Regions from separate parts of the Weizmannia sp. CD-2023 genome, predicted to be linked through region 3. Evidence: riboswitches for the same ligand, from Rfam matches in the RefSeq annotation. Region 3 holds a riboswitch; each other region holds the start of a gene.
What was found. Region 3 has a riboswitch for S-adenosylmethionine ahead of P9687_RS07445 (bifunctional homocysteine S-methyltransferase/methylenetetrahydrofolate reductase). Riboswitches for the same ligand answer to the same signal wherever they lie in the genome.

Region 1 (10,920 bases), on a different contig from region 3:
GGATCAAAATGTGTCCGTGGAACACGCCATTCGTCTCGAACACGGTCTCAAACAGCTTGGAAAATCGGTTGAAACATGGTATTTCCCGGAACTTGGCCACCATTTCCCGCCGCCTGTAAACCGGCGGGTTGTCCATGCTGCCAGCGTTTGGATGAAAAGGCATTCCGCACATGATACAATAGAAGCAACGACGGAGGTGAGCCGAATGGGAATGCCGATGGAACTCGATACGATGCTCGTGACGAACGGAAAAGAAGAGCGTATTGAGCAAAACCTCTTTTTGCTAAAACAACCGGGATACTGCGTGTATCCGCTTGATACGCCGGTTGAAATCCGGAAAAAGAAGGAACACGGGCCGAGCGGAAGCGCTGTCATCCGCAAACTGGAATGGGAAAACAATACAACGATCGTTCACTATGAATTGGTTTCTTTGAACACGCCGAATTAAACAGGCGCCGCACCATGGTCCGCGGCGCCTGTTTAGTTTATCAGGACGGGCGGAAGGGAATTTTACAAGTGTAATGCCTGGCTGGTCTTGCGGAGAACGCCGGAATTCGGCCAAAGGGCAATGCCTTGTGAACGGAACTGAACCAGCTTGCGGGTAGCGCGGAGAAAGAACGGATCCGGCGGGAGTGGTGCCGGAGTATTGGTGAATGGAACTGCTAAAATTTTTCAACTGGGCCTAGACCGGTGTGGACAGGAATATTGGCGAACGCAACACGTCTTGCAAGTGTGCCGCCAGCCTGGTTCTTCGGGATGAAATGGGCAGGATTGAAAATACTAATCGGAAGAGAGGCCGGCTTCTAAAACTGGAAAAGAGAACTGGTCGCAGCGATTTAAAAAGGCTGGCAGCTACTCCCGCCAGAATCGAATACTTGAGGTAAAGGGCCGGCCTTCCGCATTTGCTTGAAAAAGGAGGAGAAGTCCAAAGATGGAAACGGACTACAAAAAAGCTTGCGGCGCATATGCCGTCATTTTTGATGCGAAAAAAGAAAAAGTCGGGGTGGTGCCATCGGGCAGCGGCTACAGGCTGCCGGGTGGGGAAATCAGCCGCGGGGAGTCTGAACTTGCCTGCCTGATGCGGACAGTCGGCGCGGAACTTGAAATCGCGGGCTTTTTAGGCAAAGCGGCACAGGAAACGGGCGCGCGGTCCATGGATGAAGGCCTGTTTTATTTAGGAAAATGGGAACAGCCCCGCAAAGGAAGCCATAACTTGGAATGGCTCAACCTTCACGAGGCTGTGGAAAAAATGGCCGGTGCCCACCATCAATGGGCAGTGCAGGAAGGAATCAGCGCCGTCCAGACAAGCACCTGGTTTTAACTGGGTTTCCGCTTTTGCTTAAATGAGCAGACCCTTGGTACTCGCCGTAACCTTTTGGGTTGCTGCAGCGTTTCCGCTTTTACAGAAATGAGCATACCACAATTTAATTGGAGTCTCATTTTAATTTAAAATGCGGGCTCCCGTTTATGCTTATATAAGCGGGCCGCCGAGTTTTTCAATGTCATCCGGCACCGAAAATTGCCGGAAATTTTCTTTGAACCGGGCTGCAAGTTCGAACGCTTTTTCACGGTAAGCCTGCTTGTCCGTCCATGTATCTGCCGGATAAAGGACGTCATCTGACACCCCTTCAATATGAACCGGGATGTGTAGCCCGAAAATATCATCCTGCCGTGTTTCGGTATCTTTCAGTTTGCCGTTTATCGCAGCCCGGACCATGGCCCGCGTATCGCTTAATTTCATGCGGGAACCGGTTCCGTACGGGCCGCCTGTCCAGCCGGTATTGACAAGAAATACCTGGACGTTGTGCCTGTCAACTTTCTCGCCGAGCATTTCCGCATAAACGGCGGGCTCAAGCGGCAAGAACGGCGCGCCGAAGCAAGTGGAGAACACGGCTTCCGGGCGCGTGACGCCGCGTTCGGTACCGGCCAGTTTAGAAGTGTAACCGCTTAAGAAATGGTACATGGCCTGCTCTTTTGTCAGCCTGCTGATCGGCGGCAGGACACCGGATGCATCGGCCGTCAGGAATATAATGGTTGACGGATGGCCGGCCATGCCGGAGCGGGCAATATTGCCGATGTTTTCAATCGGGTAAGCAGCCCTTGTATTTTCCGTCAGTGCATTGTTGTCATATTGCGGTTTGCGGGACACCGGATCTACGACCACATTTTCAAGTACGGTCCCAAAACGGATCGCCTGGTAAATTTGTGGTTCTTTTTCTTCCGTAAGCCCGATGCACTTTGCATAGCATCCGCCTTCAATATTGAAGACACCGCTGTCGGACCAGCCGTGCTCATCGTCCCCTATAAGTGCGCGCTCCGGATCGGCGGAAAGCGTCGTTTTCCCGGTCCCGGACAAGCCGAAAAACAGGGCCGTATCGCCGTTTTTCCCAGTATTGGCGGAGCAGTGCATGGGAAGGATGCCTTTTTGCGGCAGCAAGTAATTCATGATGGAAAAAATGCTTTTTTTCATTTCGCCTGCATATTCCGTCCCGCCGATCAAAATTATCCGGCGTTCAAGTGAAATCATGATGAACGCTTCGGAATGCGTGCCGTCAAGCGCCGGGTCTGCCTTAAACAGCGGCGCGGAAAGAATCGTAAATTGCGCATCGTGTTGATAGAGCTCCTCCGCATCCGGCCGGATAAACAATTGATGCGCGAATAAATTATGCCAGGCGAACTCATTCACGGTCTGGATCGGAAGGCGGCTTTTTGGATCGGCACCCGCAAAACCTTTAAACACAAAAATTTCGTCTTTCCCTTTTAAATGCCGGACCATTTTTTCATAAAGCCTGTTGAACACGCCGGGAGAAACCGGCTGGTTGATTTTGCCCCAGTCGACACGGTCTTTTGATTCGGAGTCGACGACAATAAATTTATCTTTCGGTGACCTTCCTGTATATTTTCCTGTTGCAGCAGAAATGGCCCCTTCCGTTGTCAGTACAGCTTCTTTCCGTTCGATAATTTTTTCCATTAATTGTGGCACGGAAAGCTGCATGCGTACGTTTTCCCCCGACAACAAAAACTTTAAATCGTCAGAAGCGCCAATCAGATCCATTTTCATAAACCGCCCCTTTGAATAACTTATTTCACTTTAAACGATATCAGTATAACATATTCATCCGTTTATTACATACTTTTTTCCGGGAAAAATGCAGAGGACAAAGGGGAGAAGGGCGAAAAAATCATTGACAGCGCCTGCTAAATTGCGTATGATTTTACTTTGAACGGATACTCTTATCCCGAGCTGGTGGAGGGACGGGCCCGATGAAACCCAGCAACCCGCCTCTGGAACAGGCAATGCGCTCGCAACGCAGCTGCCGCTTGACTTCCAGGCAAAGGTGCTAACCTGCAGCAAGGATTGTTTCCTTGAACGATAAGAGTGAAAGGCGCGATTGATTGAAGTCAAAACCTTTCCACTCATGATGAATGGGGAAGGTTTTTATTTTTGGCTTTGTACATGAAATGAATCGAGTTTAGGGTATGAGTACCGTTTCCAATATGTAACCATATAAGGAGGAAAAGCGGATGTTAAAAGGACGGCATTTGTTCACATCGGAATCGGTGACGGAAGGCCATCCGGACAAAATTTGCGACCAGATTTCCGATGCCATTTTGGATGCCATTTTAGAAAAAGACCCGAATGCCCGCGTTGCCTGTGAAACTTCCGTCACAACAGGGCTCGTGCTTGTCACGGGGGAAATTTCCACCAATACATATGTGGATATTCCGAAAGTGGTGCGCAAGACCATTAAAGAGATCGGCTATACGCGCGCGAAATACGGGTTTGATGCGGAAACCTGCGCGGTGCTGACATCGATTGACGAACAGTCCGAAGATATTGCGCGCGGCGTTAACCAGGCTTTGGAAGCCCGCGAAGGCGGGATGAGCGACGAAGAGATTGAGGCAATCGGAGCCGGCGACCAGGGCCTGATGTTCGGGTTTGCCTGCAATGAGACAGAAGAGCTGATGCCGCTTCCCATTTCGCTTGCCCACAAGCTTGCCCGCCGTCTTGCTGAACTCCGCAAACAAGAAGTGATCCCGTATTTGCGCCCGGATGCAAAGACACAGGTGACAGTTGAATATGACGAGAACAACCAGCCTGCCCGGATTGATACGATTGTCATTTCAACGCAGCATGATCCTGACACAAGCGCCGGACAAATCCAGGAAGATATGAAAAAATACGTCATTGAACCGGTTGTGCCGGCACACTTGCTCGATGCGGATACAAAGTATTTGATTAATCCGACCGGCCGCTTTGTCATCGGCGGCCCTCAAGGGGATGCGGGGCTGACCGGCCGCAAAATCATTGTCGACACGTACGGCGGCTATGCCCGGCACGGCGGCGGCGCATTTTCCGGGAAAGACCCGACGAAAGTGGACCGTTCCGCTGCTTATGCCGCCCGCTATGTTGCGAAAAATATTGTTGCGGCAGGCCTTGCGGAAAAATGCGAGGTACAGCTTGCGTATGCGATCGGGGTGGCGAAGCCCGTTTCTATTTCCATCGATACGTTTGGGACCGGAAAAGTGCCGGAAAAAGTGCTGATCGAGGCGGTCGAAGCTCATTTTGACCTGCGCCCGGCCGGCATTATCAAAATGCTCGACTTGCGCCGTCCGATTTACAGGCAGATCGCTGCGTACGGGCATTTCGGCCGCGATGATTTGGATGTGCCTTGGGAAAAAACGGACAAAGCCGGGGCGTTGAACGAATTCGCCCGCAATCATATCGGAAAATAATAGGAAAAAGAGCGCGCCTGGTATACAGGCCGCTCTTTTTCATAAAACGGCGGGAATAAGGAATCCTGTTTGCCTCATTTTTAACAAAAACCCTGCAAACTGGCGGAAAACATGCTAAACTATATTACATGTGCAGAATTTGGCCGTCAAATTTTGGCGGAAATGCATTTGTTTTTTAAAGAAATAAATTTACAATAGAGTATATCGAAATGAAGTAGGTGACTTTTTACATGTGCGGATTTATTGGCTGCGTCCATGACCATCCCGTTACATTATCAGACGAAGACAGGCAACAGTTTAAACAGATGAATCATATGATTGAGCACCGCGGCCCGGATGATGAAGGCTTTTATGAAGACGAGCATATCCAGTTCGGTTTCAGGCGCCTGAGCATTATCGATATCGAGGCGGGGCACCAGCCTTTAACATACGAAAACGAACGGTACTGGATTATTTTTAATGGCGAAATTTATAACTATGTTGAATTACGTGAAGAATTGATTAAAGAAGGGATGACATTCGAAACGAATTCGGATACGGAAGTCATTCTTGCCATGTACAGCCGTTACGGCGAAAAAGCAATCGGACGCCTGCGCGGGATGTTCGGGTTTGCGATCTGGGATAAGCAGGAACAAACGCTGTGCGGCGCGCGTGACCCGTTCGGCATTAAACCGTTCTTCTATTATGAAGACGGCGATAAAATGTATTTCGGTTCTGAAAAGAAAAGCATTTTGCTTGCCATGGAAAAACCAGAACTGAATTATGATGCTGTCCAATATTATTTAACCTACCAATTTGTGCCCGAACCTTTCACCATGACAAAAGGCATCCGGAAACTTGAACCGGGCCATTATTTTGTGAAAAAAATTGGCAAACCGATGGAAATCAAACGATATTGGAAAGCATCCTTCCACCCGGTTCATAAAAGCGAGGACGAATTTATTCAAGAAGTGCGTGACGTAATGATTGATTCGGTGAAAGTCCATATGCGCAGCGATGTACCGGTTGGCGCATTCCTGTCGGGTGGGATCGATTCCTCGATTACGGCATCGATTGCAAAACAGTTCCATCCGGGCATTAAAACATTCTCCGTCGGCTTCGAACGCGACGGCTACAGCGAAATTGATGTGGCCAAAGAAACGGCGGAAAAACTCGGGGTTGAAAATATCAGCTATGTGATCACGCCGGAAGAATACATGAAAGAACTGCCAAAAATCATTTGGCATATGGACGATCCACTCGCAGATCCTGCCTGTGTGCCCCTTTATTTTGTGGCGCGTGAAGCAAGAAAGTACGTGACCGTTGTTCTGTCTGGCGAAGGCGCGGATGAATTGTTCGGCGGCTATAATATTTACCGTGAACCGCAGTCGCTTGAAGTTTTTGATAAAATTCCGGCTGCCGGAAAATCTATTTTGAAAGCTTTGGCGAAAGTGTTGCCGGAAGGGGTAAAAGGAAAAAGCTTTATCGAACGCGGCGTCACGCCAATGGAAGACCGTTATATTGGCAATGCGAAAATGTACACCGAAGAAGAAAAACGCGACTTGCTGTTGACTTATAACAACAGCCTTGACTACCGTGACATCACAAAGCCGCTGTACAATGAAACAAAAGGCTATGATCCGGTTAACCGGATGCAATATATCGATATCCATACGTGGATGCGCGGCGATATTTTGCTGAAGGCGGACCGGATGACGATGGCCCATTCACTTGAACTGCGTGTGCCGTTTTTGGATAAAGAAGTGTTCCGGGTCGCTTCGCAAATTCCGGCGAGCTTAAAAACGTCTCATAACACAACGAAGTATGTTTTGCGTAAAGCGGCAGAAGGCATTGTGCCGGAACATGTGCTGAATCGGAAAAAACTCGGGTTCCCGGTCCCGATCCGCCACTGGCTGAAAGATGAAATGCATGATTGGGCGGCAGAGATCATCAAAACGAGCCCGACCGATGACATCATCAACAAACAATATGTACTGAAGCTCTTGGAAGACCATTGTGCAGGCAAGCTCGATTACAGCCGGAAAATCTGGACCGTGCTCATTTTCATGCTCTGGCATGCCGTGTATATGGAAGACAAGTACGATTTCCAAAAAGGCGCACAAGGGCGGCTTGCCGGCGCTTCGCTGTAATCTCCAAAAAATCGATTCACAATCGGGAAAATAACCGGGTAAAGTTGTCCGCAAAATGAGCGGACAGGAGGTTTTTCCGTCTTCAAAAGGGGATGGAATTGTGAAATGGTCCGGTGTTCGTTCAGCGTTTCACAGTAAGAAAGCTGGGACAAAAAAGGGGGGTCTGGCCCCGCTTCCGTGTAATCGGAAACGGGGGCAGGCCCCTTTATCGTATAACGCTTTTTTCGTATATGCCTGGTAAGCTTTGCATTTATCCCGGTTCGCAGCATGGCTTTTTTTGTTCATTTTTTCGCTTGTTTGCGGCTTAAAACAGTGCGGCTGCCGATGCTTTTAAAGAAGGCGTTATTTTTGTCCCCGCCGGTAACCTTTGTCAGCGCCCGACGGAATTTTTATAGTACTGTGCTTTTTCGGCATATTCGCGGACGATGCGGCGCATGTCCTGGATATCTTTTTCGGTAAGTTCACGGATCACTTTTGCCGGGCGGCCGAACGCAAGCGTATGCGGAGGAATCTTTTTCCCGGGCGTTACAAGGCTGCCGGCGCCAATAAAAGCGCCTTCCCCGATTTCGGCGCCGTCAAGAATAATTGAACCCATGCCGATCAAAGCTTTTGTCCGAACATGGCAGCTATGTAAAATTACCTGGTGGCCGACCGTCACTTCATCTTCCAGTATGAGCGGTGTTTGCGGGCTTTCGTGCAGGACGCAGTTATCCTGGACATTTACCTTTTGTCCGATTTTTACCGGTGCGACATCGCCGCGGATAACGGTTCCAAACCAGATGCCGGATTCATCGCCGATTTCAACGTCCCCCGTAACGGTCACATTGTCAGCAATATAAGCAGTTGGCGCAATCAAAGGGGTTTTTCCATTGTAAGCATAAATCATATTCATACCCTCCTGTTTTGATCTTTTCTTTTATCTTAAAGAATTGGGAATAAATTGTGAATAAATCGGGTTAAAAATGGCATATGTTTTTCAGAACAGAAGGATTATGGGTAAAATAAAAGCAGGATGGTTTCGCAGGTTTTGAAGGAGGCAGGAACATGTGGAAATGGGAAGCAGATGAAAACCCAAAAGCAGTCATCGTCATAGTTCATGGCGCGATGGAACATCACCGCCGCTACAGCTGGCTAATTGAGATGTGGAGATCAAGCGGCTATCATGTCGTGATGGGCGATCTTCCCGGTCATGGGATGACATCAAGAGCAAAAAGGGGGCATATTGATTCCTTTGATGAATATACAACAGAGATAAAAGAGTGGGTGACGGCAGCCTATCAGTTCGACCTCCCGATTTTTCTCCTCGGTCACAGCATGGGCGGGCTGGCGGTCATCCGGCTGCTTGAGCAGGAACATCTGAAAATCGCGGGGGTTATTCTTTCCTCGCCGTGCCTTGGGCTTGTCCAGTATCCTTCAAAGCTGCTCGGCCTGCTTTCGATCGGGTTAAACCGGATTGCCCCGGGCCTCCGCTTTAACAGCCCGCTGACCGTGCAAATGGCAACGCGGAATAAGGATATTCAAATGCAGGCGGTCAACGATTCATTGATGCTGACAAAAGTATCTGTCCGCTGGTACCGTGAGCTGCTCGCAGCGATGCGGCAGGCACAGATGGATACCGTACGGCTGCCGGACGTCCCGTTTCTTGTCATGCAGGCCGGGAATGACAAAATTGTGGACAAGGGGGCTGTCGTAAATTGGTTTAACCAAACTTCCGTGTCCGAAAAATTATACAAAGAATGGCCGAAATGCTACCATGAAATTTTCAATGAACCGGAAAGGGAAGATGTTTTCCTTTATGCGAAAAATTTTGTGGAAAACCGGCTCCGCACGTTAGGCTATATATTAGAATGAGGTGACGCTTGTGACAATTCCATCCTATCCGATCTCATTAATGGCGCAAGTTTACCGCCGGGTGATGCCGGCTGTCCACCGTGAACTCCATTACTGGCGGGAAAAGGCACGCCAGATTCCCAATGATGAATTAAAGACACAGGCGCTCGCCAGCATTCAACATAAAACGTTTCACTGTGAAGGCGGATCGATCCTCGGCCTTTTGGCAATGGAAGAGCGGACAGCGGCTTTTCGGTTTATTGTCGCTTACCAGACGATCAGCGACTATCTTGATAATCTATGCGACCGCAGCACATCGCTTGACCCGGTTGATTTCCGAGCACTGCACGAGTCCATGTCCGATGCGCTTACAGTCGGCGCACCGTTGAAAAATTATTACCGTTACCGACTGGACCAGGATGACGGTGGTTATTTGCATGAACTCGTGCGGACATGCCAGGTTGTGTTGAGCCGCATCCCTCAATATAAAGCCATTCAACCTTATTTGCTGGAACTTTGCCGTTATTATTCGGATCTGCAAGTACATAAACATGTGCGCGTAGAGGAACGGGTGCCGCGGCTAAAGGAATGGTTTTTGCGCTACAAGCCGGATTTTCCAGATATGGAATGGTATGAGTTTTCCGCCTGTTCCGGCTCGACCCTCGGGATTTTCTGCCTTGTTTCCTACGCGCTCCGGGACGATTTCCGCCCTGAATATGCGACAATCATCCGTGACGGGTATTTTCCTTATATTCAGGGGTTGCATATTCTGCTGGATTATTTTATCGACCAGGACGAAGACAAAAAAGGCGGAGACTTGAATTTTTGTTTTTATTACCCGAGCGAAGAAGAGCTGTTTAAACGGCTGAAGCATTTTTTGCAGGAGGCGGATAAACATACGGCCCGACTCCCAAATGAAAAATTTCATAAACTGATTAACCGGGGGCTTTTGGCTGTTTATTTGTCAGATGAAAAGGTGAAGAAGCAGCGGAGCGTTCAGAAATTGTCGCGGAAAATGATCAAATTTGCCGGCTCGATCAGTTTATTCTTTTATTTTAACGGAAAAATGTACCGCGCCATCAAAAACATGATCCCGGCCAGCCTGGCAAAAACAATAGTAAAATGAGCCGGCTGGTGGCAACGGGAAAGGGCAGATTTTATCGGCCCCTTTGTTGCCGTTTTTAGAAAAGGCGGATGGTTGTCTGGTTGAGGAAACCGGAGCAATGTGGCTTTTTCCGGCCGGACTTTTTGCATCATTCAAGAGCCGGCCGTGTTCATATACGATTAAAAAAGGCGGGCTTTCGTACCCGGCCCCGTTGTTACCGTTTTTCAAAGGCAATGAGAAAAGGCGTGCTTTTCGTACCCGGCCCTTTTGTTATCGCTTTTTGAATGGCATGAAAAAAGGCGGGCTTTGCATAATCCAGAACCCGGTCAGATTCATATGCGATTGAAAAAGGCAGCTGTTCGTAGCCGGCGCATATGTTATCGCTTTTGGGAATGACATGAAAAAGCCAGGTTCCCGTTATGTTTTGAATCCGAACCAATCGATCCTTCGTTATCGTTTTTCAATAGCAATAAGAAAAGGCGGATGGTTTGCCTGGTTGAGAAATTCATACCGGAGCACATGCGCCTTTTTCTGATCGAGCTGTTTTACATAATCCAGGAGCCGGTCACGTTCATACGCGCCGCCTTCATGGCCGTGGTAAACCACAACTGCGATGATCCCGCCGGTTTCAAGCATGGAAAAAATCTGCTCGAGTGCGGCAATGGTTGACTCCGGCCGGGTAATGACCGTTTTGTCGCTGTCCGGCAAATAGCCCAAATTGAAAACCGCTCCGCTGATCTTGCCATGCAGCGCTGCCGGGATGCATTCGCTGGCATGTTCATGGCCGGTGCAGAAAAGTTCGGCGCGCGTAACGAGGCCTTCTTTCTCCAGGCGTTCCTTTGTCCGCCTCACCGCTTCCGGCTGGATATCAAAAGCAAACACTTTTCCACCTTCTCCAACCCGTTTGGCGAGAAATACAGTATCATGCCCGTTCCCGGCTGTTGCGTCAATGGCAAAACCGCCGCTCTTTACAGCTTTTTCTAAAAGTAAATGAGCAAATGAGAGAACAGGAAGCATATTCATCTTTGCAGCATCTCCATTTATTGATTGGTCTACAGGCGAAAGTTGAACGCCTGTTTTTTTACTGTGAAAAGGCAAATGTGCCCCATGTAAATCATA
Region 2 (10,920 bases), on a different contig from region 3:
ACCGTGGTCGCCATCTCCGATCGCACTGTCCAGTTCGCTCAAATAGGCTTTGTTTTTATTGATTTTTTCTGCAAAACGATGCAGCCAGTCTGTTGCTGTTTCTGCTGTTAACATGTTTCCTCCTCCTTTACACCCATGCCGGGACGGACACCGGCCGTTTTAAAAATTTAAGCCACGCCTCATCTTCCAGTTTTACAAGCGTGAGGGAAAGGCCGGCCATATCAATGGACGTCATCAAATTGCCCACTTTTCTAAACGGAACGGTAAGGCCTTCCCGGTCAAGCAGGGCATGCACATCCTTGGTAAAAATATACTGTTCCATAAGCGGTGTAGCCCCAAGCCCATTGACAAGGAGCGCAAACCGGTCCCCTTCTTTCCAGTTGAACGCATTTTTCAGCCGGGTAACGAGTTCTTCCGCGATCGCTTTTGACGACTTGATTTTTTCCCGCCGGTAACCCGGTTCCCCGTGAATGCCGACACCGTATTCCATTTCATCTTCTTGAAGGACAAAACCCGGCTTTCCGACTTCTGGAACCGTTGCCGGCGAAATCGCGACGCCGATTGTCTTCACATTGGGTACAAGCCGTTCAGCCAACGCCTTGATTTCCTGAAGCGGCTGCCCTTCTGCTGCTGCCGCGCCCAGAATTTTATGAACAAGGACGGTACCGGCAACACCGCGCTTTCCTGCTGTATACGTGCTATCTTCTACCGCGATGTCATCGTCAACCACGATCTTATCCACCTGAATATCTTCCATTTCAGCTAATTCCTGGGCCATGTCAAAATTCATAACATCCCCTGTATAATTTTTCACAATCATAAACACACCGGCTCCCTGGTCGGCTTTTTTGATCGCTTCAAAAATCTGGTCCGGCGTCGGCGAGGTAAACACTTCACCGCAAACCGCCGCAGACAGCATCCCTTCCCCGACAAAACCGGCATGGCTCGGTTCATGCCCGCTGCCGCCGCCGCTAATGAGCGCTACTTTTCCTTCATCCCGGAAAGTACGATAAATGACGCCTGTCTCTTCCAAACGTTTTACTGTTCCTTCATGGGCATACACAAATCCATCCAGCATCTCATCGACGACTTTTCCAGGGTCGTTTATAATTTTCTTCATGGCGTATCCCTCCGCATCCTTATGTTCTTTTTTGCCCGGCATAACACCTTCTAAAACACCACTTTTATTATACCGCTTCCATCGTGAAAAAAAATCATTTTTCATGCCATGCCAGCAATCACGGATGTCAATTGTTTCAATCATATCTGAGATTGTTTTCGATCACTTTTTTATATAGGGCTTGTTGAACGAATCCAATTCTGAGTTTGCACCCAAATTGTCAGTAGGCTCTAGAAGAAGCCATTTTTGAAAATGCGTGATTCTGCCTTCTCTATACATTGATTCAGCTTTCAAGTGCAAGCTTTTCCCTGGATTTTTTATAAAACCCTTGCATTTAAATTTTTGCCAAAGCTGTCAGCATTCTTGCCAAATTTAGGAATTTTGCTTATTTAGCAAGCCCTATATATAAGCTGAACTAAACATTATTACTTCTTTATGTGTTGCCAAAAGCAATGTCTATCCCGATCGTAATTGATTTTGGCACGAAAAACTTAAGTTCATATTATATGGTTTTTAGCACTTTTATGCATATGTGCACACACGCGGTAAAGTATTAAAAATTTTTGTTGACTATAATCTGAATGTTTTATATAATCATACGCAAACAGACAAGCATCGGCGCTTATCCGGCAGCGTCAGCAGCGAGGTCAAAACAAAATGGGGGCTTCCAATAATGAAAGATTTCTTTAGCAAACTGTTAAACGGAATGAGCATAGGCATTGTCGTTTCTCTGATCCCAAACGCCTTACTCGGGGAGATATTGAAACTGATTATCCCGCATGCGCCTTATTTGCAGCATGTTGTTGATGCAACCGTTATCATCATGAGCATGCTGCCTGTATTGATTGGCGTTATGGTCGGCATTACCTTTCAATTGACACCGATCCAAATTGCAAGTGTCGGCATTGCCGCAATGGTTGGGAGCGGCGCGATCCAGAAAACGGCTGCCGGTGCATTTGCTTTAAACGGGATCGGGATTGTCATCAATACAGGGATTACAGCGGCATTGGCGGTTTTATTCGTCAAGTGGGTCGGAACAAGGTTAAAGGCTTATTCCATCCTCCTGGTCCCGACATTGAGTATTTTAATACCGGGCATGATCGGACTTACAATTTTGCCATTTATTAAAGCGGCTACCGGGCTGGTCGGCGTCGGGGTGGCACATGTGACAAGCATGCAGCCTGTCGTAATGGGCGCCATTATTGCCGTCATTTTTTGCCTGATTATTTTATCGCCGATTTCAACAGTCGGCGTAGCAACCGTTATTATGCTTTCAGGTGTCAGTTCAGGGGCGGCAAATCTTGGCATTTGTGCCGCCGGGGTCGGGCTTGCCATCGCCAGCTATAAAGCCAACTCGCTCGGTACCGCCCTTGCCCATGTACTTGGCTCGCCGAAAATTCAGATGCGAAACTTCTTTATGAAACCGAAAATTGCTTTCCCGATGCTCATCACTGCTGCCGTTCTCGGTGCGCTCGCCGGCGTCTTTCATATTCAGGGCACGCCTTACAGTGCAGGATTCGGGTTGTCGGGCTTAGTCGGCCCGCTCAATTTCATGCATCTTGCTGAAGGCGGCTGGACTGCGAAAAATATTGCCATTATGCTGAGCACTTTCTTTGTGCTGCCGTTTATCTTAAATGTCGGATTCATTTATGTTTTTTCAAAAAAATTAAAGATGATCAAATCGGAAGACTATCAGCTTAATTTCGAATAGCAAAAAACACTGCAGCCCTCCGGATCAGGGTTGCAGTGTTTTTTTCATCGGACGGAAATTCCGGGACTTCAGAGGTTCGGCCGGCGCGATATAGCAGCATGCGACAATTACGTTTGTGCAAAATGAAATCGAACGCCTTCACTGACTTCGCCCCCCCTGGCATCATAAAGGCGGATATATAAATAATGGAGAAGGGTAAAATGTTCTTCCGCCCTCCGCATGAACATACTCGAAGTTCAATTTGGGTATACCAAAGCGAAAATAGGTTAATTTAGCCTTAATCAAAATATTTTTTGGCAGATCATTGTGGCCATGCTGGACAACAAGCACCTTTCATGCCGGCCGTTTTTTTCTGTGCTATATTTGAACATACAGTGGACTCACCAAAGACAGGAGTGTAAAGGAATGAATACCATCATTGAAACGATTCTCAATCACCGGTCGATCCGCCATTATGAAGACCGGCCGCTATCTGATGAACAAATCCGCCTGATTGTGGAATCCGCGCAGGCAGCCGCCACTTCTCATTTTGTCCAGGCCTATACGATTCTCGGCATTCAGGATCCCGGGCGGAAGCAAAAGCTAGCAGAACTGACCGGGAACCGACATGTCGGAACATGCGGCCATCTGCTCATTTTCTGTGCCGATCTCCATAAACATGAACTTGCGGCACAAATGGAAGGCGTAGAGGCGCAAGATACACTTGAGACAACGGAAAAATTTATGGTCGCGCTCATCGACACTGCACTGGCTGCGCAAAATGCCGCGCTCGCTGCGGAATCGATGGGGCTTGGCATTTGTTATGTCGGAGGCTTGCGCAACAGGCTGCCAGAAGTGGCCGAACTTTTGAAAATCCCGCAATATGTCCTTCCGCTATTTGCAATGACAATCGGCTATCCGGCCGATCCGTCTGCGAAAAAACCACGCATGGCGGCTGAGCATGTTTATTTTGAAGATGAATATCCGGATGATGAACGTCTTTTGCGCGATCTGAAGGAATACAATGAAACGGTTTCGCAATATTATACAAAACGCACAAACGGAAAAAGGAACGATACCTGGACAGGCCAAATGGCACAATTTTTTAAAGAACCGTCGCGCGTTTTTATGAAGGAATTTGTAGAACGACAAGGGTTTGATAAAAAGTAAGCTGAATAGGGGATCCGTCCGCGCATTTTCCTCTTCTTTCGGCCCATCGCGGAGCACAAGTTAAATAGAACGACATGTTCAAATATGGATATTCAGCGCTTCGGCAACCATCCCGGGACACATATTAAACAGAACGGCGAGATACTACGATGAGTGGTGTCCCGCCGTTTTTTGCATTTTGCTTTGGTGTGAAATGAGGGTGGATCTGTCATCCGGCGATTCCATTTTTTTGTATATCAATATTCCTTTTTTTCTGCTAAAATAGAATAAATGCTTTAGCACTGAAAAGCGTTTATCTAAAACAGAAAAGTGAGATTGATAGAAATGGAAAAAAACCAACATCATTTGCAAAAAGGCTTATCACCAAGGCATGTCCAGTTCATCGCATTGGCCGGGATGATCGGAACCGGCATTTTTAAAGGCAGCTCCGATACCGTCAGCCTTGCCGGCCCAAGTGTTGCCGTTTCTTACCTGATCGGCGGCGTACTTTTATTCATTGTCATGTCAGCGCTTGGGGAAATGGCGCTCGTCCACCCCGGCCTCAACGTCCAAAATCTGATCCACAAAGCGTTCGGCAGCCGGGTTTCTTTCATTATTGGCTGGCTGTACTGGATCAACTGGGTCATTGTGACAGTTGTGGAACTGCTTGCAGCCGGGAGCTTCCTGCAATTCTGGATTCCCCACGCGCCATTGTGGCTGCTCAGTTTGCTCTGTGCTGCTTTCATGGTCGGCATCAATTTAATTGAAGTGAAGTACTACGGCGAATTTGAATTTTGGATTGCCGGCATTAAAATTATCACGTTGATCGTTTTTATCCTGCTTGGTGCGCTGATTTTATTCGGTTTATTCCCCGGGACATCTTCCACGCTGTCCAACTATACCGCGCACGGCGGCTTTTTTCCGAACGGGCTTCACGGTACGTTCAATGCTTTTCTGATCGTTATGTTTTCATACGGCGGGGCGGAACTGATCGGCGTTACCGTTTCGGAAACAAAAGACAGCGAGAAAGTGTTGCCGCGTGTGATTAAACAGACCGTTATTCGTGTCATGCTTTTTTATATTTTGCCAATCCTGGTCATTTGTGGCATTGTCCCGTGGAATCAGGTTTCTTCCGTGGAAAGCCCGTTTGTACAGGTATTCAGCCGCACAGGGATCCCCGCTGCCGCCCATGTGATGAATTTTGTGCTCTTGACGGCCGTTCTTTCTGCCGCCAATTCCGGCATTTATGCCACTTCACGCACACTGTTTAACATGGCACAGTCCGGAGAAGCGCCGCACGCCTTTTTAAAAATTTCCCGGAAAGGCGTCCCGCTCATTAGTATTTTGCTGACCTCACTGTTTATTTTAGCCGGCGTGATTCTGGCCTATCTTACGCCGAATGAGGTCATCAGCTATTTGATGACCATCCCGGGATTTACCGTCGTCCTTGTTTGGATCGCCATCTGCGCAGCCGAACTGCGGCTCCGGAAGTCGTATGCAAAATTGCCTTCCTTCCGTGTAAAAGGGTATCCTTTCATGGTCTGGATTGCGCTGCTTGCACTGGCAGGCATTTTCCTGTCCTTTTTGCTGGGCGGCGGAAACCCGATTGGAATAAGCGTCTGCCTTGCTATTTTAATCGTGCTCGTCGTCCTGTCACTGAGAATCAAAGGAAAGGAATAGGCTCCAGCCGGCTGTGTTGATAAAACCGGTCTTTTGGGCAGGGAGAGGACAGAAATACAACTGCGCGATAAGCGAGCACAAACAAGCGGTGTTGATAAAACCGGTTCCCTTGGCGGTGAGAGGACAGACACGGTGTGCACGGCGTGTCAAACTGCCAGAATGGGCGGCACGCCAACCCGTTTGGACTCTTTTTCGTTTTGTGAAGCAAATGAAAGCGGCCATGATGCCCCGCCTGGTTCTGAACCTGCTTTAAAAAAACCAATCAGCGTAAAGAAAAAAAACTCCCGACAGAGCGTGATCTGATAGGGAGTTTTTTTCTTTATCCCTCCATTCGGATAAATCCGATAAAAAAACTTGCAATAATTATATTGACTTCCATTTATTTTCTGATAAAATTTTAAACAACAAATAACTTATCAAGAGCGACGGAGGGATCTGGCCCGATGAAGTCCGGCAACCTGCAGCGAGCAGCAAGGTGCCAATTCCAGCAAAATGGGTACCATTTTGAAAGATAAGCGCTTATCCTTTACTCGCTGTCTTTCCGTAAAAATGGCGGAAAGTTTTTTATTTCTGCAAGGCCGGCCGTTTGAACCAGGATAGGCCCTGATGCGTATAATTCCTCTACATCAGGATGAATTAAATTTATGAATGAAGAAAGCGAGGAACTTGAACATGCAAAAATTAATTGTCTTAGCACTTGTCGGCCTTGCCGCGCAATTGGTGGATGGATCTCTTGGAATGGGTTACGGGGTGACTTCAACCTCACTTTTGCTAGCTTTCGGGATTGCGCCGGCTGTCGCGTCAGCTTCTGTGCATTTGGCGGAAGTTTTTACAACGGCGGCTTCCGGAGTTTCACATATGAAATTTGGGAATGTCGATAAAGGGATCATTTGGAAACTGGTTGTACCTGGAGCTGTCGGCGCCTTTCTCGGGGCAACCGTGCTTAGCCATCTTCCTGCAAGCACATTAAAACCGTACATTTCTATTTTTCTGATCGCCCTTGGCCTCTATATTCTTACCCGGTTTCTGTTCAATACGCGCGGGGCGTCGAAAGTCAAAAAGCAAACCAGGTCAAACATATTTTTTATCCCACTTGGCTTTGTCGCAGGATTTTTTGATGCAACGGGGGGCGGCGGCTGGGGCCCTATCGCCACACCGGCTTTGCTGTCCAGAAATGACATCGAACCGCGGAAAGTGATCGGCTCGGTGGATACTAGTGAATTTGCTGTATCCTTGGCATCAAGCATCGGTTTCCTCTTATCCCTCGGCGCTATGCAAATTAACTGGATTTGGACGATCGCCCTCATGCTTGGCGGCCTGATCGCCGCGCCGATTGCAGCCTATCTGGTTAAAATTTTACCGGCTCATTTGCTGGCTGTCATTGTCAGCGGCATGATTGTGTTCAGCAACGTGCAAACTTTATTAAAAATGGCGGGCGCCGGTAGCGGCTGGTACGGCGTTACCTATACAGCCATTGCGGCAATATGGGCCATCCTCATTTTCTATACAATCAGAAGACACAAACGGGCAGTTGCCAGCGCCAGCGTAAGCGTCACAGAATAAGGAATGTTTTCGGGCAAGGGATCCATTGCCCGGATTGTTTTTACCCAAACAAATTTTGGCAAAGAATGAACATAGACGCTTCTATTTGAAGGAACAGTGCCTTTTTTGCTCGCTTCCTTAATGTAGAGGCGCTCTATGTTAAGAAACAACGTCTTTTTACCGCGCTTCCTTTACGTAGACGACCTCTATGTTAAGAAACAACATCTTTTTACCGAACTTTCTTAACGTAGACGGCCTCTATGTTAAGGAACAATATAATTTTTTCTCGCTTCCTTAATGTAGACATGCTCTATGTTAAGGAACAATGTCTTTTTACCTCGCTTCCTTAATGTAGACGCACTCTATGTTAAGAAACAACGTCTTTTTTGCTTGCTTCCTTAACGTAGACGGGCTCTATGTTAAGAAACAGCACCTTTTTCGCTCGCTTCCTTTACGTAGACGGGCTCTATGTTAAGGAACAACGCCTTTTGACCTCGCTTCCTTAACGTAGACGGACTCTATGTTAAGGAACAACGTCTTTTTTGCTCGCTTTCTTAACGTAGACGGGCTCTATGTTAAGAAACAACACTTTTTTTGCTCGCTTCCTTAATGTAGACGTGCACTATGTTAAGGAACAATGTCTTTTTACCTCGCTTCCTTTACGTAGACAGCCTCTATGTTAAGAAACAACACCTTTTTTTCTCGCTTTCTTCACGTAGACGTACTCTATGTTAAGGAACAACGCAATTTTCGCTCGCTTCCTTAACGTAGCCGACCTCTATGTTAAGAAACAAAGCTATTTTCGCTCGCTTTCTTAACGTAGACGCGCTCTATGTTAAGAAACAACACCTTTTGACCTCGCTTCCTCAACATAACCGGCCATGCCGCTACCACGTAGCACCAGCAAAAATTATCCATCATAATTTTTTTCGAGATAGCATGCCTAAGTAAAGGCAGCCGCAACTCTTTTAGTGACAAACAAAAAGCGTTCTGCATGAAGATCGCCCAGAAATTTTTTGCGGATCCAAACATAGCTTAGCCCCTGCCACATATATATCATTTAAATAGAGGCAAAAAACATGGCTTAACCCGCGCCCCGTCCGGTTTGCAACCCCTGTTTATGCCGCTATCCGCCATGCCCGCTATCCCTCCCTCGTCCGCAAAGTGTATTATGTTTAAAATGTAAAACCTGTTTTGCTATAATTATATTTACTGGTATTTTCCATTTTTTGAACGGAAAGAACGGTGTGTCTATGAAAACATTGATTTCGTCGCTGCAATGGATGGCATTTATGATCGCCGGGTCGATCGCGGCCCCGATTGCCATTGCGGATGCTTTCCATTTCAGTGCAGGTGAGACTGCCCTGTTTGTGCAGCGGACGCTTTTTGTACTCGGGATCGGCGGCCTTTTGCAAGGAATTTTCGGCCACAGAATGCCCATCAATGAAGGGCCGGCCGGGTTGTGGTGGAGCGTGTTTGCCATTTATGCAGGGCTTGTCGGCAGCTTGTATAGTTCAAGCACTGAATCTCTGCAATATTTGGCAGGCGCACTGATTGTAACCGGCATCTTTTTCTTCCTGCTCGCTTTTACCGGACTTGTGGACCAATTAAATAAACTGTTTACGCCGGTAGTGACATTTATTTATTTGCTGTTGTTGGTGCTGCAGTTGAGCGGCTCTTTTATGAAAGGGATGCTCGGCATTACGGGTGCCCATCAGGAAGTCCGGCCGCTTGTTGCTGTTTTGAGCCTTGTCACCGTATTGCTTACATTCTATTTTGGCCATGTAAAGAAACCGTGGGTCAAGCAATATTCGATCATGCTCGGCTTGATTTGCGGCTGGATTTTGTTCGTGCTTTTCGGTGAAGCACCGGCTATTACATTTGGGGAAAGCTGGTTCTCTCTTCCCGCTGTGTTTGATTTTGGAAAACCGCGTTTTGATTCCGGTGCCGTCACAACCGGTGTATTCATCGGGCTTTTGTTAACTGCGAATATGATTACGTCTGTGCGCGTCATGGGAAATGTGACGGGAGTCCGCCAAGAGCGGGTGCGGAGCAGTCTGTTCATATCCGGCATCAACCAGCTGCTTGCCGGCATCTTTTCCGCTGTCGGTGCGGTTCCGATTGCAGCAGCGGCAGGCTATGTTGCACAAACCGGTATAAAAGTGCTGAAACCATTTTTGTATGGTGCTTGTTTCGTTTCCATCATTGCTCTGCTGCCACCGCTCGTGCATATCATGTCTGCGATTCCCGCGCCGGTTGGTTATGCCGTTACCTTTGTGGTCTTCACACAATTGGTTGGCCTTGCCTTAAATGATCTTGAAAAAAGCCCGGACAAAGAGATTGCCCACACAACAGCAGGCATCTCCTTCCTGGTCGGAATCGGGGCGATGTTTTTGCCGGCTCATGCGACCGAACATTTGCCAATGATGATCGCTACTTTTTTAAACAACGGCTTAATCCTTGGATCTGTGGTCGGCATTTTGACAGAACAGCTGCTGATTTGGAGGAAAAAAAGAAAACTGCAAGAAAACAGCATCCGCGAGCAGTAAAAATTGGGAATGCTGCCAAACAGCAAAGAATTTCCTGCTCCGATTTGCACGGGATCCCGCCGGTTGGCACCTTTGTTGCAGTCATCCAAATGGCCTGGGGCGTTCCAATTCAGTGAAAAGAGGCACAGGACGTGATCGCTGAATTATCTCTTGCCTCTGTTGCGGCGGTCAGGGATATAAAAAATGCCGGGAAATTCCCGGCATTTTTTATATCCGCTTCCGTTTTTCCACACACGATTACAGATCGGCTTCCTCGAGCAGCCCTTTTTCGATGCAGGTGAGGGCAGACAGTTTTATCGTCCGTTTTTCAAACCGGATGGCAAGGGTGTCACCATCAATATCAACAATTTCACCATGACCAAACACACGGTGCTGGATTTTTTTACCGGCCACAAAAGCGGATGCGTCCTTAATGGCATTCGGGTTCTGCGGCACGGCAATTTCTGAAAAATTTTCGGAAACGACAATGTTCTGGGCCAAATATTTTGCCTGGTATTTATAATCCGGGAGACGCACAAACCGGATCGGCCCGGCAGGCGGGTTTTCCGTGAACATGTTTTTGTCATAGCGGTGCTTGTTGCGCTTGATAAACTGGTTGGCAGCCGTAACAACCTCTTGAGATGACCGGTAATTTTGTTCCATAAATAAAATTTTCGCATCCGGATACACTTTTTTAAAATTCAGCAAGTAGGACGGCTCCGCACCCCGCCAGCTGTATATCGACTGGTCATCATCGGCGACAACGCACAAATTGCGATGCCGCCGCACAAGCTTTTCAACAATGGCATGCTGTACCATGGACGTATCCTGGCTCTCATCCGTCAGCACATAGTCATAACGCCCCTGATACATACGGAGAAGATCCGGATCACGCCTTAATATTTCATTCGCATATATCAGCATATCATCAAAATCAAGAAGCAGCTGTCCGGTGCCCTGCTTTTTAAACGTCTCATACTCCTTTAAAATCCGGGCAGCTTCCGGCACACTCGTCGCAACCTTCCCCCATTTTTTAGGCGGGATCATCTTGTTTTTGATGTAGCTGATATACGTCTGCAGTTCCTCCAGCTGGTCTTCCGTGATCTTCTCTCCATGAATGGCCTTGTACACATTCCGCAAAATTTTTTTCTTCTGGTACGGTCCCGCCTCGCCTTCAATCAGCAAGAAAGGGACATTGGTCCGTCTGAAAA
Region 3 (10,920 bases):
TCAAGATCAACCCATTTGTCTGCCCAATTTTGCACTTCATCAAGGACCGGCTTGATCGCCTCGCCTTTTTCTGTCAACCGGTATTCGATCCGGACAGGGCTTTCCGGGTACACTTCCCGTACAAGGATGCCCTGGTCTTCCAGCTCCTTCAGCCGCTCCGAAAGCACCTTTTGGCTGATATGCGGGATAAGCTCCGCCATTTCGTTAAACCGCATCGGCCCATTAGAAAGGACACGGATAATCACGCCAACCCAGCGTTTTCCCAATAGCTGAAACGCCTTTTCGAAACGCGGACATAAACTTTGGTTTCCCATTTTTGTAACGCACCTTTCTCATCAACCCTGCATTCCGGGGCTATATCAACAAAAGCCTTTTTAACCATTATACATGAATTGTAAACTTACTAAAAGTAACTAGCTAACAATCTCTGTCCAGTGGAACTGCTGCGTTCGGCCGAAAAAGCTGGCAAACCCGTGACGGAAATGGCCCTAAAAAATCCCCAAATAAAGACGAAAAAATGAAAATGGAAGGAAATCACGGTGAAACGGTGCCACCCCCAAACAAAAAAAGTAAAATGAGAAATGTTCCAATGGGTCCCCGGTCGGGTAAAGTTCTTCCAATCCATTGAATTTTCATATAAAATAGAGGGAGTAAAGAAAGGGAGGTTTTTAAGGTGAAAAAATTACTTTTCTATACGGTAGTAGGCTTTGCCGGCTACCAATACTTCAAATCAAAAGAAAACCGTGAAAAAGCGGCAGATGCCTTGAACAAGTTTTATGGAAACGTGGAAAAATGGCTCTCAAATTTTCAGCAATCAAATCGCGGCGGAAACAGGCAATCCGGCACACAAGCCTAAAGGCAGACAGTGATTGGGCGTAGTTACCATTGCGATTCAGTCAGGCGAATGCTTGAAATGATCTCCCACCTGCTCTTTGGCCATGAGGATGGGAGACTTCTTTCATAAATCCGTTAAAATGGACTTGATCATTCACGCCCTCTTCTAATCCCCGTTCACCCACAACTGTAAAATTTTCCCTGGGCCATCACAACAGGGAAGTCGTGAACCTTCCAAATCTCAAATAAAATTTACAGGTGTAAAAACCATACGGAGACGGGTGAAGTATCATGGCCGAAAGCGGATAAAATAAATACTGAATCTTGAATGTTCCCTGGCAAAATACGGCAACCGAAACAATAAGCCTCATGTAAAAAACTCCCCAAAGCCTGGTGAATATATAAAATGAACCTAAATTTTTCGCGTTAAAATCAATTACGATGGCTACACATACAGAAGTAGGAATGTTTAGTTCAACTTATGCAGCAGCCGAAAGCAGAAAACACGTTTCTTAACTTAATGCAAAACGGGTGCGGGAACACGCTGGGTCCGGGAAAGAAGCTGGTTTTAAATCTGGATGGTTCCCTGCAAAGTGCCTATCATAAAATTGACAACTATCAAGTCTTAACCTTTTTGACAAACCCACCCTCATGCCCGAAAATGGCTGTAAGAAGAGTGAACTTTATGCAAACAAAAGCGGTCGTTTTTATTGACGCCGTTTAAGAGAGGGATACAAATGTCGGTGACATCATACGTCGATCAATATGGATATATTGTGCTGCTTTTGGCACTTTTGCTCGAAATGATTGCAGTTCCGCTTCCAGGCGAAGTGCTGATGAGCTATGCCGGTTATATGGTGCACCAGGGGCAGCTCAACTGGATCTTGAGCATTCTCATTGCCGCCACCGGTACATCTGTCGGCATGACAACGGCCTATTTTATCGGGCAGCGGCTCGGCGGCCCGTTTTTACATAAATACGGCCATTTTATCCATCTCGGCCCGTCCCAGCTTGAAAAAACATCGCGCTGGTTTAATAAATATGGGAATAAATTGCTTATCGTCGCGTATTTTATACCAGGTGTCCGCCACATCACCGGCTATTTTTCCGGAATTACGAAACTGCCATTCCGGTCATTTGCCACTTTTGCCTATTCCGGCGCTTTGATTTGGACAAGCACGTTTATTTCCCTCGGGAAGCTGCTTGGCTCGCAGTGGGAGCAGTTCCACGAAGCGGTAAAAAAATATCTCGTCATAGGCGGTATTGTAAGCGCCGGCTTAATCATCGCGTATTATGTGTTCCGCTATTTCCATAAGCAGATTTTCTGGGCGATGATGGCGGTGCTCCGGCGCGTTTTCATGATTTTCCGCAGCCGGGTGCGCGCCGAGTTTGTGATCATCGGCACCACGCTGGTGACATTGTTTTTGATTGTGTTAATGATCACAATGATTCAAAACCTTTTCAGCGAAGATTTCAGCGACTTTAACGAGGTGACCTCTTTAATCGTATCGCTTTTGTTCAAACACCATTGGGCAGGCGTCATGAAAGGGATGCTGGCGCTCAGCTCGCGGCAGGCGCTCATTCTCGTCATGGTGTTGACGGTTCTTTGGATCATTTGGAAAGGCAAAGATCGCACGCACGAATTTTTGATTATGCTGCTTGTCACAATCGGCGGGGAACTGTATCAAAATGTGCTGCATGAAGTGTTCCACCGGATGTCGGAAACGGAAATTCCGACGTTTTCCCACTTTGTCTTCTCATTTCCGAGCGACCAGGCGATGATGATTCTGATCATTTACGGCTATTTTACATATCTCGTTGTCCGGCACGCTGAGATGTTTTGGGTCCATACGTTTATGGATGTACTTCTTTTAGCTGTTCTGTTGTTCGCAGCTGTCAGCCATATTTATTTCGGCCTTGAAATCCCGAGTAACATTGCGGGCGGTTATGTATTCGGCGGCGTCTGGCTTGGCTTAAATATTTTATTGCTGGAAATTTTCCGTATGATATGATGGATAAGAAAGCAAATGTTGGAGGGGAAACATGTTCTCAGACTTTGTCACACAAATTTTAACAGCACTCGCTGATCTGGGTTACTTCGGTGTTGCGATCGGGCTTGCGATTGAGATTATCCCGAGCGAGATTGTCCTTGCCTATGCCGGCTATTTAATTTCCCGGGGAGAGATCAATTATTTCGGCGCCATTGCAGCGGGCACACTTGGCATTTTGATTGCCCAACTGATTTTATACTGGATCGGTGCATACGGTGGGCGCCCGTTCTTGCTAAAGTACGGTAAATATTTGCTGATTCACGAAAGGCATCTCGATGTCGCGGAAGAATGGTTCAACAAGTACGGCGCCGGTGTTATTTTTACGGGCCGATTCATCCCGGTCATCCGCCAGGCCATTTCGATCCCGGCCGGCATTGCCAAAATGTCGTATTTCAAGTTCATTTTTTTCACGCTGCTTGCGACCATTCCGTGGGCAGTGCTGTTTATCTTTCTCGGTGAACGTCTCGCATCAAACTGGGCACAAATTGATGACGTTGCGGCTCCTTATGTCAAGCCGGTTACCATTATCGCGATCATCATCATTGTGCTTTATATCGCTTACTCCATGTACCGCAAGAAAAAAAGAGCCTGACCCTCTATTTAGGGGGCCGGGCTTTTTCCATAGATGAGGGAAGAGTGGAAACGGTGGGGTTCGGATCCCAAGAACGGCTAACTCCCACCAAATCAAAGATATAGGTTAGCTGCTATAATTGTTCAAAATCCTTAACCAAAAAAACCGCCTGCACAAAGCAGACGGCGAAAAAGGGGGTTAACATGGATGAAAAAGCAAGCCTAGTTTGCATCTTGCCTGATTACAAGAAAAAGGATAACGCAGGAAGCTTAAAACAATCTTAACAGGCCGAAATTTTGAAAAAGAGGCATGTTTATCTGCTATGGCCGAAAAAAACCGCCTGCACAAAGCAGACGGCCAAAAAAGGGGGTTAACATGGATGAAAAAGCAAGCCGGATTTTCATCTTGCCTGATTACAAGAAAAAGGATAACGCCGAAAGCTTAAAACAATCTTAACAGGCCGAGATTCAGAAAAAGAGGCAGGCTTGCCCACTACCCCCAGAAAAAATCGCCTGCTCAAGGGCGGCGGCCGAAAAAGGGGACATATGAAAAAGTAGGTTGTAATCTCTCTTGCAAAGAAAAGCATACCTGCCGAAACTTAAAAAATGCTTAAAACCCCACATCTCCCGGCTATAAAAAAACGCCTGCACAAAGCAGACGAACCAACAAAAGCTCTTACCTGATGACAAACATCAATATACCGCTGGAAAATAAAAAACGCCTTAACTTTGCATGAAAGTTATGTGAAATTCCCCACAAATTATGATCTCGACAAAAATAACAAAATTTCATCAAAATTTTCGTGACAAATTGCCGCTTTTAGATAATAATAATGAAGACAGACTACTAAAACGAGGGATTCTATGGAGTCAAGAGTAGCGAAAAAAAAGAAAAAACGGTCAAGAGTCCGCTGGCGCAGAGTGTTCCTTATGCTCTTTTTACTGCTCATCGTCGCCGGCGCGGGTTACACAGCCTATCAATACTACGCTGGCGTTCATCAGACAGACCCGAATGATGTCTTAAATATGGACAATCTGGAATTTAACGGTAAAAAGGATGCAAATGGCCGCACCAATATTCTCCTTCTCGGAATTGATCGGCGCGGGCAAGAAGATTCAAGAACCGATACCATCATGATTGCCCAATATGACCCGAAGAATAACCAGGTGAAGCTCATTTCGATTATGCGTGACATTTATGCCGAAATTCCGGGGTATAGAAACTATAAAATTAACACAGCCTACTATCTTGGCAATCTGAAGAATCAAAAAAAGGGTGTTGAATTGCTGCGTCAAACACTCAAAACCAATTTTGACATTGATGTGCAATATTATGCACTTGTCGATTTCCAAGGTTTTGTTAAAATTGTCGATACCCTGGCGCCTCAAGGCATTGAAATGAACGTGGAACATAAAATGTCGGAAAACATCGGCTTGACGCTTTATCCTGGAAAACAGCTGATGCATGGGAAACAATTGCTCGCCTACGCACGATTCAGACATGACGCGCAAGGCGACTTTGGCCGGGTTGCCCGCCAGCAAAAAGTGCTTAAAGCGCTCCAATCTGAAGTTTTCAGCGTGAATGGTATCGCCAAAGCGCCGAAACTGCTTGGAACCATTCAGCCGTATATTGCCACCAATATGAGCAAAATGAACATTCTTGCGCTCGCCAAAGACGCCGTCGGAGGCAACCTCAAGGTAAAAACAATGACCGTACCGGTTGCCGGCACCTATACCAATGTCAGCTATCCGGGCGTCGGCGCCGCACTCGAAGTGGACAAAGAAAAAAATATAGAAGCCATCAAACAGTTTTTGGATGAATAACAGGGGCCGGTTCCGGCTCTTTTTTTGTTGCAGACAGAAAGCCGTACCGGGAGCAAATTGTCCTTTTGGAGGGTTCAAAAAGACAAAAGAAAGCCGGACTAGGAGCAAATTGTCTTTTTGAAGGGTTCAAAAAGACAAAAGAGAGCCGTACCGGGAGCAAATTGTCCTTTTGGAGAGCTCTAAAAGACAAAAGAAAGCCGGACCAGGAGCAAATTGTCCTTTTGGAGAGCTCAAAAAGACAAAAGAGAGCTGGACCAGGAGCAAATTGTCCTTTTGGAGAGCTCAAAAAGACAAAAGAGAGTCGGATCAGGGGCGAATTGTCCTTTTGGAGGGCTCAAAAAGACAAAAGAAAGCCGGACCAAGAGCAAATTGTCTTTTTGAAGGGTTCAAAAAGAAAAAAGAGAGCCGTACCGGGAGCAAATTGTCTTTTTGGAGAGCTCAAAAAGACAAAAGAAAGCCGGACCAAGAGCAAATTGTCCTTTTGGAGGGCTCAAAAAGACAAAAGAGAGTCGGATCAGGGGCGAATTGTCCTTTTGGAGGGCTCAAAAAGACAAAAGAGAGTCGGATCAGGGGCGAATTGTCCTTTTGGAGAGCTCAAAAAGACAAAAGAGAGCCGGACCAAGAGCAAATTGTCTTTTTGAAGGGCCCAAAAAGACAAAAGAAAGCCGGACCAAGAGCAAATTGTCTTTTTGGAGAGTTCAAAAAGACAAAAGAGAGCTGGACCAAGAGCAAATTGTCCTTTTGGAGGGTTCAAAAAGACAAAAGAAAGCCGTACCGGGAGCAAATTGTCCTTTTGGAGGGCTCAAAAAGGCAAAAGAAAGCCAATTAGACAAAAGGGACGAAACCGCATCCAATATGAATTTCAATTTCCCCCTTGTCATGTCACCCGGCAAAGTGTAAAGTATAAATAAGTCAAAATTTTAAGTACGTTCAATCGAATAGCCTTATCAAGAGAGGCGGAGGGACTTGGCCCGATGAAACCTCAGCAACCAGCCCATACGGCACGGTGCTAAATCCAACAGGTATACCTGAAAAGATAAGGAGAATGTTGTCATCTTGCCTCCTTTTCTGGGAGGCTTTTTTCATATCATTCAAAGGGAGTGTAAAAATTTGAACCTTCTCGAAACGTTAAAAAACCGCATCCTTGTTGCAGACGGGGCAATGGGGACACTGCTATATGCATACGGCGCCGACACATGTTATGAGTCATTCAACCTGACCCATCCGGAAGACATCCACGCGATCCACCGCGCCTATATCGAAGCAGGCGCATCGGTCATCCAGACAAACACGTACAGCGCCAACTATATCAAGCTGGCACAGTATGGCCTGGAAGAAAAAGTAAAAGACATCAACAAAGCGGCCGTCCGGATTGCAAAAGAAGCGGCAAACCGTGACACATTTATACTCGGCACAGTCGGCGGTATCCGCGGCCAGCGCAAAACCGAAGCAACACTTGCCGAAATCAAGCGTACGTTCCGCGAGCAGATTTTTCACCTCCTGGACGAAGGAGTTGATGCCCTGCTTTTGGAAACGTATTTTGACGCGGAAGAACTGTATACGGTCGTTGACATTGCGAAAAAAGAAGCGGATGTCCCGGTCATCGCCCAGTTCTCGCTTATCGAACCGGGCGTGCTCCAAAACGGAACCCCGGTCCGCGACGCGTTCAAGGAACTTGAAAACCGCGGCGCCGATGTGACCGGCCTGAACTGCCGGCTCGGCCCGCACCACATGATCCAGGCGTTCGAAGAAATCCCGATACCGAAGCGTGCCTTTTTGTCCGCATACCCGAATGCGAGTCTTTTAGATTACGAGGAAGGCCGGTTCACGTTCACAAATAACGCCGATTATTTTAAAACATGTGCCGAAAAACTTGTCGAACAGGGTGTGCGCCTGATCGGCGGCTGCTGCGGCACAACGCCGGCCCACATCAAAGCAATCGCAGAAGGGGTGCAGGGGCTTTTGCCTGTCACAGAAAAAACGGTCCGCCCGCCGAAAATTGAAATCGCAGCCGCCCCGGCGCAGCACGAACCACCGTTGCATGAAATCGTAAAAAAGCGCCGCTCTGTCATTGTCGAATTGGATACGCCGAAAACTCTGAACACGACTCGCTTTTTTGAAGGGGCAAAAGCGCTGCACGACGCCGGCATCGATGCCTTGACAATGGCCGACAACTCGCTTGCAAGCCCGCGCATCAGCAACACAGCGATTGCTTCAATTTTAAAAGAGAAACATGGCATCCGGCCGCTTGTTCATATTACATGCCGTGATCGTAATTTGATCGGGCTGCAGTCGCACTTAATGGGCCTTGCTGCGCTCGGGATTGACCAGGTGCTTGCCATCACGGGGGATCCGACAAAAATCGGCGACTTCCCGGGAGCGACGAGCGTATACGATTTGTCATCCATGGAACTGATCGCAATGATCAAGCAATTCAATGATGGCATCTCCCATTCCGGCAAATCGCTTCACAGGAAAACGAATTTTTCCGTCGCGGCTGCATTTAACCCGAACGTCCGCAATCTTGATAAAACGGTCGGGAGGTTGGAGCGCAAAATCCGCCACGGTGCCGATTATTTTATCACCCAGCCTGTGTTCAGCACGGAAAAAATCGAGCAAATCCATGAAGCAACGAAGCATTTGGACGCACCGATCTATCTTGGCATTATGCCGCTTACCAGCTACCGGAACGCGGTCTTTCTGCACAATGAAGTGCCGGGCATCAAACTGACGGATGAAATTTTGGCGGCGATGGAAAAAACAAATGGCGACCCTGCGAAAGCGCGTGAAGAAAGCCTTGCGATCAGCCGTACCCTGATCGACGCGGCCCTCGGCTATTTCAACGGCATTTACTTAATTACGCCGCTCGAACGCTACGAACTGACGGTGGAATGCACGCGCTATATCCACGAAAAAACAGCAGTGCAAGGCGCAGGCATTGTCTGAGACTGCAACGAAAAGAGTACAGGCGGATTCATTAAAGTGAAACTTTGATAGCACTGTCCAATTGCAAGATTAAGAAAAGAGCTCAAGAAGGCAAAACGAAACCTTGGCCGGCTTCAGCCCCGGCGAGATGCATGCACTTTAAACTCAATCAAAAGTGGCACCGGCGCCGCCAGCATCGGAACGCGGCCCAGCCAGGTACCAAATGTTACCGTACGTCGCAATCTCAATATCAAACGTACAACCAAAGGGGGAATTTTTCATGGGGCAAACGTTATTTGAACAGCAGCTTGCAAACCGCATTCTCATCCTTGACGGGGCGATGGGGACGATGATCCAGCAGCAACACCTTACCGCGGCAGATTTTGGCGGCGAAGCATACGAAGGCTGCAATGAACACTTGAATCTCACAGCGCCCGATATCATCCGCTCGATCCATGAAGCATATCTCGAAGCGGGGGCCGACATCATCGAAACGAACACATTTGGCGCAACGTCTATTGTCCTTAACGAGTACGGCCTCGGGCATCTCGCTGAAAAAATCAACATCGAAGCCGCGCGCATCGCCAAGCAGGCTGCCAAAAAATTTTCCACACCCGAGCGGCCGCGGTTTGTCGCCGGTTCGATGGGCCCGACAACAAAGACGCTCTCCGTCACGGGCGGCACCACTTTTGACGCGCTCAAAACCGCTTACCAGGAACAGGCTTGCGGGCTCATAAAAGGCGGCGTCGACGTGCTCCTTCTCGAAACATCGCAGGACTTGCTGAACGTCAAAGCCGCTTTTCTTGGCATTACGGACGCATTTAACGAAACCGGAAAAAAACTGCCGCTTCTCATCTCCGGCACCATTGAACCGATGGGCACAACGCTTGCCGGCCAGAACATCGAAGCATTTTACATTTCCGTCGAGCATATGCAGCCGGCCGCAGTCGGGCTTAACTGCGCGACCGGCCCGGAGTTCATGGCCGACTCGATCCGCACACTCGCGGGGCTCGCCAAAACGGCAGTGAGCTGTTACCCGAACGCCGGGCTTCCCGACGAAGAAGGGCATTACCACGAAACACCGGAATCGCTCGCTGTCAAAATGAAAGGCTTCGCCGAAAAAGGCTGGCTCAACATCGCAGGCGGCTGCTGCGGCACAACACCTGCCCATATCAAAGCACTGAATGAAGCACTTGCCGGGCTCCCGCCGCGCCAGCCTGCAAAACAAGAGCACCACGTCGTCTCCGGCATCGAACCCTTTATTTACGATGACCCGTCCACCCGCCCGATTTTTGTCGGCGAACGCACAAACGTCATCGGTTCGCGCAAGTTCCGGCGCCTGATCGCGGAAGGCAAATGGGAAGAAGCGAGCGAAATTGCCCGTACCCAGGTCAAAAACGGCGCACAGATCATCGACATCTGCCTCGCCGACCCGGATCGCGATGAAATCAGTGACATGGAAAATTTTATTTCGATCGCCGTGAAAAAAGTGAAAGTGCCGTTTATGATCGATTCCACGGACGAAAACGTAATCGAAAAAGCTTTTACATACTGCCAAGGAAAAAGCATTGTCAATTCCATTAACCTTGAAAACGGGACGGAACGGTTTGAAAAAGTCGTGCCGCTCCTCAAAAAATACGGGGGTGCCGTTGTCGTCGGCACGATCGATGAAGAGGGGATGGCTGTCACTGCCGAACGGAAACTTGAGATAGCGCGCCGCTCTTATGACCTGCTCGTCGATACGTACGGGCTCAACCCGCGTGATCTCATTTTTGACCCGCTCGTGTTCCCGGCTGGCACTGGCGACAAGCAGTATTTTGGCGCAGCAAAAGAAACAGTCGAAGGCATCCGCCTCATCAAAGAAGCGATGCCGGAATGCCAGACGATCCTCGGCGTCAGCAATGTTTCATTCGGGCTGCCACCTGCCGGGCGTGAAGTGCTAAACTCAGTGTTTCTCTACCACTGTACGAAAGCCGGGCTGGATTACGCCATCGTGAACACAGAAAAACTCGAACGCTTTGCGTCCATCCCGGAAGAGAACGTGAAAATGGCCGAAAAACTGTTGTTTGAAACGAGTGACGAAGCCCTTGCCGCGTTCACCGAATATTACCGCGGCAAGGTGCAGGAGAAAAAAGCGCCAAAGAGCACGATGACGCTTGCCGAACGGCTTGCGAATTACGTTGTCGAAGGGACGAAAGAAGGCCTCATCCCGGATCTTGAACAGGCTTTGAAGGAATACCCGGATCCGCTCGCCATTATCAACGGCCCGCTTATGGACGGGATGGCGGAAGTCGGCCGCCTGTTTAACGACAACCAGCTCATCGTCGCAGAAGTCTTGCAGAGTGCGGAAGTGATGAAAGCATCCGTCGCATTCCTTGAGCCTTTTATGGAAAAAAATGAAACAAGCACAAAAGGGAAAGTGCTGCTCGCAACCGTGAAAGGCGACGTCCATGATATCGGCAAAAATCTGGTCGACATCATTTTGTCAAATAATGGCTATAAAGTGGTCGACCTTGGCATCAAAGTGGCGCCGGCTGATCTTATCCACGCCGTCCGTAAAGAGAAACCGGATGTAATCGGGCTATCCGGCCTCCTTGTCAAATCCGCCCAGCAAATGGTCGTCACTGCCCAGGATTTGCGGGAAGCGGGCATCCGTCAGCCGATACTGGTCGGCGGTGCAGCCCTGTCGCGGAAATTCACGGTAAATAAAATCGCT

Region 1: another riboswitch for S-adenosylmethionine. It lies ahead of metK (methionine adenosyltransferase); the one in region 3 lies ahead of P9687_RS07445 (bifunctional homocysteine S-methyltransferase/methylenetetrahydrofolate reductase).
Region 2: another riboswitch for S-adenosylmethionine. It lies ahead of P9687_RS02195 (sulfite exporter TauE/SafE family protein); the one in region 3 lies ahead of P9687_RS07445 (bifunctional homocysteine S-methyltransferase/methylenetetrahydrofolate reductase).

Annotation. Positions count from the first base shown of each region.
Region 1 is NZ_JARTJQ010000002.1:11,346-22,265, reverse strand. Features, by position in the region: gene P9687_RS00250 (DUF2584 family protein) at 1-448, shown strand, start outside; gene P9687_RS00245 (DNA mismatch repair protein MutT) at 932-1,321, shown strand; gene pckA (phosphoenolpyruvate carboxykinase (ATP)) at 1,472-3,061, opposite strand; SAM riboswitch class I at 3,232-3,380, shown strand; gene metK (methionine adenosyltransferase) at 3,526-4,737, shown strand; gene asnB (asparagine synthase (glutamine-hydrolyzing)) at 4,968-6,866, shown strand; gene P9687_RS00225 (gamma carbonic anhydrase) at 7,237-7,752, opposite strand; gene P9687_RS00220 (alpha/beta hydrolase) at 7,911-8,717, shown strand; gene P9687_RS00215 (tetraprenyl-beta-curcumene synthase family protein) at 8,728-9,822, shown strand; gene P9687_RS00210 (class I SAM-dependent methyltransferase) at 10,252-10,824, opposite strand.
Region 2 is NZ_JARTJQ010000018.1:34,825-45,744, forward strand. Features, by position in the region: gene dhaL (dihydroxyacetone kinase subunit DhaL) at 1-114, opposite strand, end outside; gene dhaK (dihydroxyacetone kinase subunit DhaK) at 128-1,120, opposite strand; gene P9687_RS02180 (PTS transporter subunit IIC) at 1,794-2,831, shown strand; gene nfsA (oxygen-insensitive NADPH nitroreductase) at 3,237-3,980, shown strand; gene P9687_RS02190 (amino acid permease) at 4,305-5,639, shown strand; SAM riboswitch class I at 6,050-6,157, shown strand; gene P9687_RS02195 (sulfite exporter TauE/SafE family protein) at 6,288-7,202, shown strand; gene P9687_RS02200 (purine/pyrimidine permease) at 8,435-9,730, shown strand; partial or broken gene P9687_RS02205 (ATP-dependent helicase) at 10,156-10,920, opposite strand, start outside.
Region 3 is NZ_JARTJQ010000052.1:18,030-28,949, reverse strand. Features, by position in the region: gene P9687_RS07475 (winged helix-turn-helix transcriptional regulator) at 1-314, opposite strand, end outside; gene P9687_RS07470 (hypothetical protein) at 674-856, shown strand; gene P9687_RS07465 (VTT domain-containing protein) at 1,572-2,846, shown strand; gene P9687_RS07460 (DedA family protein) at 2,878-3,477, shown strand; gene P9687_RS07455 (LCP family protein) at 4,320-5,279, shown strand; gene P9687_RS07450 (hypothetical protein) at 5,449-6,108, shown strand; SAM riboswitch class I at 6,221-6,322, shown strand; gene P9687_RS07445 (bifunctional homocysteine S-methyltransferase/methylenetetrahydrofolate reductase) at 6,390-8,225, shown strand; gene metH (methionine synthase) at 8,485-10,920, shown strand, end outside.